3 regions of the Paraburkholderia sp. BR13444 genome follow, and region 1 is predicted to be linked to each of the others. Evidence: predicted binding sites of a transcription regulator. Region 1 holds the regulator's gene; each other region holds the start of a gene.
What was found. The regulator FNR, encoded in region 1, switches genes on or off when oxygen is low (the NO sensors DNR and NnrR bind a similar motif). The targets are predictions, from matches to a motif close to TTGATNNNNATCAA.
Positions count from the first base shown of each region.

Region 1 (3,277 bases):
TGATCGGCAGCGTGGCGGAGCGGGTGCTGCGTTTCTCGACCTGTCCGGTGTTGCTGATGCGCGAGCAGATCAGCGAGGAAGCGCCCGAGAAGTAATCCGCGGTAGCGGGGCGCGGCCGCGTGGGAGCACTACACGAGCGCGTCGGCTGGTATCTGGATCGAGATCCTGAAACCATGGCCCGGCGAGCTGATGAACGATACGTTGCCGCGCAACTGCCGCACACGTTCGCGAATGCCAAGCAGCCCGAATGAATGTGTTCCCTGCGCATGATCCAGCGTGACACCCACGCCGTCATCGTCGATATCGAGCGATACGATCGGGCCCGCGCAGATCATGTCGATGCGTACGCGCCTCGCCTTGGCGTGCCGCGCGACGTTCGTCAACGCCTCCTGAACGATGCGAAACAGCGCCGTCGCCGCGAATTCGCCGCATACCGGCTCGGCCGGTTCGAGATGCACGCTCGAGCGCACGTTGTAGCGTTTCGTAAAGTCTTCGGCCAGCCAGTCGAGCGCGGCGGCGAGTCCGAGGTCGTCGAGCAGCGGGGGGCGCAGATCGGCGGCGATGCGCCGCAGCGAAGCGGCCATCCAGTCGATCTGCTGTTGCAGCTCGCGCGTTTGCGCCGCAAGCGGCTCAGTGTCGGCTTGCTTGTTCAGCTTCGCTTCGAGCAGCGCGACGCTCATTTTTAGCGCCGTCAGCCGTTGGCCGAGATCGTCGTGCAGTTCGCGTGCAATACGTTTCTGCTCGTTTTCACGGGCGATGTGCGTGTGCGTGGATACCTGACTCGCGCGTTCGAGTTCCGCAAGACGCATGCGCTCGGTCAGATCGCGCGTGACCTTGGCGAAGCCGAGCAGCGCGCCCGACGCATCGTGCACGGCGGAAACGACCGCATTAGCCCAGAAACGCGAGCCGTCGCGACGCACACGCCATCCTTCGTCCTCGGCGCGGCCTACGGCTGCGGCGGTTTCCAGTTCGCGCGCGGGCTTGCCGGCCGCGATGTCTTCCGGGGTATAGAACTTCGAGAAATGCTGGCCGATGATTTCTTCGGGCGTGTAGCCCTTGATGCGCTGTGCGCCGGGATTCCAGCTGGTGACGCGGCCGGCGGGGTCCAGCATGAAGATCGCGTAGTCCTGCACCGCCTCGACCAACATGAAATAGCGATCCTCGACGGACACGTCCGACCCCGACGCAGCACTGGTGAAGCAGGAAGACTCGCCGCTCGATAGACCCATCGCTCCTCCGGGCGGCCACGCAAGGTCGCGTACCGCAACGCACTGAGTTATATCAGTTCAGGAGCGCCTGTTCCACCCGGCATGTCCCGCGAACGAACGTGGGGCGGGCGTCGCGCCGGTGCTCAGACCCGAGACAGTCGTTCCGGATCTTCGATGCGGATCGTTTTGCCGTTCGCCTTGACGAGGTGCTCGCGCTGGAACTTCGAGAACATCCGGCTCACCGTTTCGAGCTTCATGCCCAGAAAGCAGCCGATTTCCTCGCGCGTCATGCGCAGATGAAACTCCGCGGCGGAAAAGCCGCGCGCCTTGAAGCGCTTCGACAGATTCAGCAGGAACGTCGCGACGCGCTGCTCGGCGGTCATCGTGCCGAGCAGCATCATCTGGCTCGATTCACGCACGATCTCGCCGCTCATCATCTGATAGATGTGATGCTGCATCGGTTTGATCTCGCGACAGATCGCCTCGAGCTGCGCGAACGGAATGATGCATACGACGCTATCTTCGAGCGCGATCGCATCGCAGTTCTGCTTGGCCTCGCCGATGCCGTCGAGGCCAAGCGAGTCGCCGGCAATCTGGAAGCCAGTCACGTGCTCGCGACCGTCGCGATGCATGACCACGGTTTTGAATGAGCCGGCGCGTATCGCGTAGATGCTTTGAAACTCGTCGCCCGCGCGATACAGCGCGTCGCCGCGTTTGATCGAGCGCGTCGAGCAGATCAACGCATCGAGCCTGCTCAGTTCGTCCGGTGTCAGCTCGGGCGGCATGCAGATCGCGCGCATCGCGCAGGTGGAGCAGCGCGTGACGGCGTGGCGTGCCGCCGCGGTGCTGGGCGCGACGTGGATCGGTACCACGTGCGAGGTGCGAGGCGCGTCGTGGCGGGGTTCACGGACTGCGGCAACTTGCATGATCGGCTCCTGGCGGTCAGACCCGATGCGCACGACGCGCATAGGCAATCGCTTCGATGGCGCGGCAGGCGAGCTCGAACTCCGAGGTCTTGTCGAAGAAGAAGTCGGCGCCCGCCGCTTCGCACGCGCGGCGAAACGCCGTCGCGTCATGATTGGTCAGCACGATGCTGACGATGGACGGCCGCACCCGCGCTAGCGCAGCGAGCAGCAGGAGGTCGGTCTTGCCCGAGAAGCACGGGTCCAGCACCGCGACATCGGCGCGACTCGCGACGATGTCGTCGAACGCGTGCTCGACGCCCGCCGACTCGCCCGCGATTTCGATGCCGGGAATCAGCGCGATCAGGCAAGCAAGCCGGCGCCGGACCTCGACCGCATCGTCGACGAGGAAGATTCTCGATACGGTGGCTGACGGGGCGGTGTCCATACCGACCAGTATTGGCGACCTAATCTTGGAAATATATCGGCAGCGCTTTAAGCGGTGCTAGGAGTTCAGGTGGTGGTTGTAGGAATATTCCTAGTGGGTTGCTGGCGATGTCGTCCAGCAGCGGCGCGGCGGCACCGAGCGGCGGCCCGTTGACCTGCGTCAAGCCGACTGGCGGGGCGCGCTTCACACTGTCGGTGCAAATGCGCGAGGGCACCACTTCGGGTCATGCCAGCGCTTTCAGAGGGAGTCCGACATGTATGCACGAATTCTGGTTGCACTCGACGACAGTCCCAGCGCGCAGCGCGCCTTCGCCGAGGCGCTGAAGCTCGCGAAGCTGACGGGCGCCACGCTCGAAGCCTGCTGCGTGGTGGGGCACGGCAAGTGGTCGGACAATGCCGACGTGGCTTTCGAGCCGGAACCGGCGGGCGCGGCGCAAGATTTCGCCAGCCGCGCGCTCGATGGCCCGCGCGAGCTGTTGCGCGAGGCGCAGGTGCCGGGCGGCGTGCGGGTGATCGACGCTTACGCCGAAAACGTGTCGGCGGTGCTCGCGCGCGTCGCCGACGAAATCCAGGCCGATCTGATCGTGATGGGCACGCATGGCCGCCGTGGCGTGCAGCGCTTTCTGCTCGGCAGCGTCGCGGAGTCACTGGTGCGGTCGACCGACATACCGGTGCTGATCGTGCGGCATGACGAACAAGCCCACCCTCGGCCCTGAAGCG
Region 1 is NZ_JBFPKM010000022.1:94,365-97,641, forward strand. Features, by position in the region: gene AB3X95_RS35990 (universal stress protein) at 1-95, shown strand, start outside; gene AB3X95_RS35995 (PAS domain S-box protein) at 129-1,229, opposite strand; gene fnr (fumarate/nitrate reduction transcriptional regulator Fnr) at 1,352-2,134, opposite strand; gene AB3X95_RS36005 (response regulator) at 2,151-2,558, opposite strand; gene AB3X95_RS36010 (universal stress protein) at 2,812-3,273, shown strand.

Region 2 (3,277 bases), on a different contig from region 1:
GCAGAGAACCCTGGATGCCGTCTGGATTATGGGCGGCACCAAGCAAAGACAATCCTTCATTTGATCGTTGCGTCATGTATGACATTATTATCATTATATTCCCGATCGATGACCGGTCGAGTTCAGCGGGTTGCGTCGTGACGCCGCAGGGTGGGAAAACCGCCTGGGAAAACTATCGGGGGGCGTCGCGAAAGTCAGTCTTAGTCAAGAAACGACAAGAACAGTTGAAAATCCTCTTCTTTGTCGTCGTGCGGTGTTGCCATCATCAACAAGACGAGCCGCGAGATTTCGCCCAGAGCTTTCCCGGCTCGAACCGGCGGGTCTCGCTGACTGCCGTCCCATACCAGGTCGCCGACAGCTTGTGGGCCTCATCAACGATGACCAGAGCTCACCGGCTGACAGAAAAACCGCGAGGAATGATGCGATGCCCCGCGAAATCGCGGGGCATCGGAAAGCGGGCTGTTAACAGGTCAATCGAACGTCAATACCATCCTGCCGCTGACATTTCCGTTCCGCAGGTCGGTCAAGACCGTGTTGATGTTGTCGAGCCGCTCGCGTTGGATATGGGCGCGGACCTTGCCCTCCGCGGCGAAGTCTAGCGACTCTTGCAGATCGCGTCGCGTTCCCACGATCGAGCCGCGCACAGTGATGCCGTTCAGTACCGTCGAGAAAATAGGCAGTGGAAAATCGCCCGGCGGCAGGCCGTTAAGCGCAACCGTGCCGCCGCGGCGCACCATGCCGAGGGCCTGCGCGAAGGCGCTGCGAGAGACCGCGGTGACGAGCACGCCGTGCACGCCGCCGAGTTCCTTCTGGATGACGGCGGCGGGATCGGTCCTGGATGTGTCGATCGCGAGATGCGCGCCGAGTTCGCGCGCGAGCGCGAGCTTGTCCTCGCTCACGTCGACCGCGACCACGTGAAGTCCCATCGCGATCGCATATTGCACGGCCACGTGGCCGAGACCGCCGATGCCTGAGATCGCCAGCCATTGCCCTGGGCGGGTATCTGTCACGCGGATACCTTTGTAGACCGTGACGCCGGCGCAGAGGATCGGCGCGATTTCGTCGAAGGCGATCTGCTGCGGCAGGTGCCCGACGTAGTTGGGATCGGCGAGCACATATTCGGCGTACGCGCCGTTCACGGAATAGCCGGTGTTCTGTTGGTCATGGCAGAGCGTTTCCCAGCCGCTCTGGCAATGTTCGCAGTAACCGCACGCGGTATACAGCCACGGCACGCCAACCCGGTCGCCTTCCTTGACGTTCGTGACGCCGCTGCCCGCCGCCGCGACGAAACCTACACCTTCGTGGCCGGGGATGAATGGCAGCGTCGGCTTGACGGGCCAGTCGCCGTCGGCAGCGTGCAGGTCCGTGTGACACACGCCGGACGCCTTGATGCTAACCAGAATCTGTCCAGGCCCTGGCGTGGGTACGGGCACTTCTTCGATATGAAGCGGTTCCCCAAAGGCATGCACGACGGCCGCCTTCATCGACTGAGCCATGAGGTTCTCCTGTGGCGTTGGATTGCTGCCAGTATCCGTGGCATATAGCAAAGCGACTTGACGTAGATCAATGGGCGCATCGAAGCGCACAAGTCCGGCACCGTAAGGATGCGTATCTGATGAGCCGGCACCCCGTCATCGCAACCCTCACTACAGGCTGCTGAGTGCCCGCAGGTGCTCCATCGCATCCGTCAAGAGCGACTAGCGCCCACGCGCGGAGGTTCGGAAGGCCGTCCTGCGGTAAGTCGTAGTATCGCCCGCGATCGTCTCATGCTGGCCGGTGGATTCAACCGGTCGATGCAACACAATCGAAGCTGCACGAGCAGCGGGAGTGTTGCAGATGAAGTACAGAACCCGGATCTATTACAGCGAGAGCCAGAAGGCGTTGATGTGGGCGCGCTGGCGTGCAGGCGAGTCGTTGCAGCACATCGCCCAGCTATTTGATCGCAATCTTCGTCGGTACAGGGAATTCTGGCGCAAACTGGAGGAATCCAGCCTGCGCCACGCCGACGATCGAGGCTGGCGCTCACGCTTGCCGAGCGCGAGGAGATTTCGCGAGGTCTCGTCGCGGGCGATTCGATCCAGTCGATCGCCCGAGGACTGTCGCGGTCACTGTCCACGATCTGTCGCGAGATCAAGCGCAACAGTGGGGAGCACGGCTATCGGGCCGGCCATGCCGACCAGCTTGCATGGGATCGGGCGCTGCGCCCGAAGGTCTGCAAACTGGATGGCTCAAACGCGCCTGGCGGGCACCGAGGACTATCACGTGTCGCACGAGACCATCTACCGCAGTCTTTTCATTCAGGCACGCGGTGCCCTGAAGAAAGAGCTGCTGGAGCATTTACGGCGCACCCGGGTCATGCGTCGCTCACGCCATCACACGCAGAAAACGGACGACCACGGCAGGATCCGCGACGCGGTATCAATCAGTGAGCGACCCGCCACTGTGGAGGACCGCGCGGTGCCGGGACACTGGGAAGGCGATCTCCTGTGTGGCAGTGGCGGTAGCCAGATTGCAACGCTTGTAGAGCGTCAAACGCGCTATGTGATGCTGGTGAAGATCGCCAGCAAGGACAGCGAAACGGTGGTCAATGCGCTCATCAGACATGCTGGCAAGCTGCCGCAGGAACTGTATAAATCGCTTACCTGGGGACCGGGGAACAGAGATGGCAAACCACAAGCGGTTCACCATTGCCACCGACATTGCCGTGTACTTCTGTCGCCGACTGCCGCCCGACGGGGTCGGCCGGACCCGACCGACAAGAGACCCTCAGTTTCCCTAATAGCCGTCACTCACCTTTACAGTGCGGTCCTGTGTAATCAACTCGGGTCCTGCGCCTTGATTCATGCGGCGTGACGTGAACGCTGCATCATGTTGGTTTCATCATAGGCGGCGTAGCCGTCGCAACTGGAGTGGCAGACAACGGACCATCAAATGCAATGCCAGCGGAACTAGCACACCGTCGTCCACAATCCCGACGAATGGAACGGCAACATTGAAAGGATCGACCGCGTACAGAGCCACCAGAGCGGTCGCGGGCATCAGCCATCTTGGACGGTCGGGATGCCGCAGCGCATATAAGAGCACGCGCAAATCGTCCCTGACCACCGTCCATAAAAATGCGATTTTTTTCATTCCGACAGCTCCGCGCCCTTCATTTCCTTAGACGGCCGTTTCTCACAGATCACATCCTACTCCTGGATACTTGGTCGGTGATGACCGATAAAAGTCAACCGAACTCGGCCCCTTTTCTTTTGATTGTTGGCGAGCTGCCGGCGCT
Region 2 is NZ_JBFPKM010000006.1:170,897-174,173, forward strand. Features, by position in the region: gene adhP (alcohol dehydrogenase AdhP) at 471-1,496, opposite strand; partial or broken gene AB3X95_RS19080 (IS30 family transposase) at 1,837-2,716, shown strand; gene AB3X95_RS19085 (hypothetical protein) at 2,881-3,132, opposite strand.
Region 2: a site for FNR is predicted at 1,554-1,567, ahead of adhP (alcohol dehydrogenase AdhP). Genes of this name have one in related genera too.

Region 3 (3,277 bases), on a different contig from region 1:
ACGATGTGAATATGCTTGCCCCGCGTGTCGATCAGGCCACGCTTTTGAAATCTTGACAGCGTGCGGCTGACCGTTTCGAGCGTCATGCCGAGGTAGCTGCCCATGTCCTCGCGCGTCATGCGCAGGTTGAATTCCGACCACGAGTAGCCGCGCTGCGCATTGCGCTGCGACACGTCCAGCAGGAAGGCGGCGACGCGTTCGTCGGCGGACAGAGAGCCGAGCACCATCATCTGCGCGGCCTCGCTGACGATCTGCGCACCCAGCAGCTTGTGCATGCGCTCCTGGATCGAACCGATTTCGCGGCATAGCTGCTTCAGCGCACTGTATGGAACGATGCACACTGTGCTGTCTTCCAGCGCGACGGCGCTGCACGCATGGATGTCCGCGCTGATGCCGTCGAGCCCGAGCGGCTCGCCCGCAAGACGCAGGCCGGTGACCTGCTCGCGGCCGTCGCGGTGGACCATCACGGTCTTCATCGAGCCGGAACGCAGCGCGTAGATGCTGTCGAACCGGTCGCCGCTGCGATACAGCGCTTCGCCGCGCGGCACCGAGCGCGCCGAGCAGATCAGCGTTTCGAGCTTCGGCAGCTCCTCCGCGGACAGCCCCTGCGGCATGCAGATCTGACGCATCGAACAACTGGAGCAGCGCGCGGCGGTGCGTGCGGTGGCGCGTCCCGCCATGGACTCGCGGCTGCCGCTCGCGGCAGAGCCGGCGGAGCGGGTCGAGGAACGGGGCACAGCGGTAGGATTCAGCATGTTCTGCGCGCGATTATTGGTAGTGGTGAAATTGTCCCACCCGTTATGACCCTCAACAGGTGGCAAAGTGACGCGTTCGCTGCTTCGCTTTCCTGGCGACCATGCTGCCCCGACGAGGGTGGGAAGGTGAGCCGCCGCGGCTTGTGTCGTCGTGGCTCACCGTCTTGCGCATGATGACCGTGTCAGACGGGTTGCTTGTCGGCGCCCGCGGCGGACGGTACCAGCAGAACCGGCAGCGTGGCCTGGCGCACGCAGCGTTCGGCGACGCTGCCGAGAATCAGCCGCTGGAAGCCACGCCGCCCGTGCGTGCCCATCACGAGCAGGTCGGCGTTGAATTCGGCGGCGGCGTGCAGCACGATCTCGGCGACATCGCCGAGCGACGAAGCCTCGGAAACCCCCGGGTCGCCTTTCACACCTTGCTCGGCCATCACTTTCGAAAACTCGGCACGCAGCTCCTGGCCTTCCTCGATCAGCCGGTTGCGCAGGATCGACGGGTCGTAGCCGGGCGCCTCGAAGTACATCGGCGTATTTTCGACGACGTAAAACGGCCGCAGCACAGCGCCATTCGACTTGGCGAGTTCGAGCGCCGCTTCGAACGCACGGCGCGAGGTATTGCTGCCGTCGACCGCTACAAGGATGCGTTTGTACATATCGGCTCCACGTCAAAAAAGCGTCTGCCACATTGCCAGCGGCGGCAGGGTTTATTGATCTTTTATACCAATGAAGCTTAGATGATTGCCGGAAAAGATGCACTCGACCAGGATGTAAATCAAACATTTGCCAAATATTCAGACCCGGCGCGGACGAAATGGCGGGCGCGGCAGCGCGCGCGAGTGGTCTTGCATGCTTACAAACCGCATAAGTTTGCTGAAGCTGGAACAATGTTGGCCTTACAATCAGGCCATATTCAGACAAGCTGGCCAGTCCGCTGATGAACGATCGAAAAACCAAGGGCTTACCCGACCAGATCTACGGCGACATTCTCAACCGCATCCTCGAAGGCGAGTACAAGGAAGGCGAGCGGTTGCCGACCGAGCATGCGCTGGCGGAGCGTTTTGCCACGTCCCGGCCGACCGTGCGCGAAGCGCTCGCGCGATTGCGGGCCGACGGCATCATCTCGACGCGGCACGGCTCTGGCACGACCGTCGCGCGGCGCCCCGACCCGGACGTGCGCCGCTTCGCGCCGCTCGAAACGCTGTCCGATATCCGCCGCTGCTATGAGTTTCGCATCGTTACCGAGGCGGGCGCGGCCGCGCAGGCAGCGCTGAAGGCCGACGCTCAGGACATCGCCGCGATCCAGCATGCATGGGACGAGCTCGAGCGCATCATCGAGGCGCAGGGCATCGGCGCGAAGGACGACTTCCTGTTCCACCAGGCGGTCGCGCGGGCGTCGAAGAATCCGTTTTTCATCACGGTGATGTCGTTCATCGAGGAACAGATCCTGTTCAGCATGAACCTGTCGCGCAATCTGTCGCTGGTCAAAACGGTGGAGCGGCAGCGGGTGGTGCAGGCCGAGCACATGGCGGTGCTCGACGCGATCCGCCGCAAGGACTCGGCGGCCGCGGGCGCCGCGATGCGCGCGCATCTCGAGAACGCGCTGGAACGGATGTTCGGCTCCTGAGTCCGCGCGCTCGGGTGAAGGTGTCGAGATTTCGGTGCGGCCACGCTCCGGCGCGGCTCAAGCCGCGTCGGCGACCGGCCCGAATAGCGAGGTCAGCGTTTTCGCGCTTACCGCGACGTCGAGCGCAACGGCCCGTTCGACGCCGATCTGCAGCGGCGGCCCGAGCCGGCTGATATCGAGCCCGGCACGGCGCAGCATGCGCTCGATCGGCGTGGTAGTCACCGTGACGTAATGCGTGATGCCCATGCGCTGCGCGAAGCGCATCACTTCCTGAATTGCGCGAATTGTCATATCCGTGAAACCAAAAGACTGTTCCTCCCCGTTGGTTTCGATCGCCCAGCGGCTCAGTTCCCAGATATGTCGGCCGACCGGCGCGGCCGCGCCATGCAGCAGTTGCGGGAAAGTGTCTTTCAGCATGTTCGGACCTTCGGTCGGCATCAGTCGCCAACAGCCGCGCAACCGTTCGTCTTCGCCCTGAATCAGCATGTAATACGGCCCGAGCGCGTCGTAGCCGTCTATCTCCATTCCCGCGATGGTCGGTATTTCCCAGCCGAGCCGGCCGTGAAAGACCCGGGCGCGCAGCCGGTACATCTCGTTGATCAGTTCGTTGTCGAATTCCTGCCGGAGTCCAATACGGATCGTGGTTTGCATGACGTTCTCCTGTGCGTGTTGGGGCTGCCACATACGCAGGAAAACTTATGCATTCTGAATCTTTGCGCCACCTACCTACCTGGATAGGTGTGGATGCTTATCGGGTATCGCAAAATTCACACACGTATCCGCCCCCAACCTACAAGGGTCCAAAATGGAACTCCTCGACAATCACTGGCAACCGCAAACCCACCTCCAGGCGCGTCCCTCGGAGGTCTCTTCGGCAGTGGATCGTGTTCTGATCATTGCC
Region 3 is NZ_JBFPKM010000004.1:171,736-175,012, forward strand. Features, by position in the region: gene AB3X95_RS13365 (helix-turn-helix domain-containing protein) at 1-629, opposite strand, end outside; gene AB3X95_RS13370 (universal stress protein) at 938-1,405, opposite strand; gene AB3X95_RS13375 (FadR/GntR family transcriptional regulator) at 1,687-2,376, shown strand; gene AB3X95_RS13380 (acyl-homoserine-lactone synthase) at 2,434-3,027, opposite strand; gene AB3X95_RS13385 (hypothetical protein) at 3,182-3,277, shown strand, end outside.
Region 3: a site for FNR is predicted at 1,515-1,528, ahead of AB3X95_RS13370 (universal stress protein). Genes of this name have one in related genera too.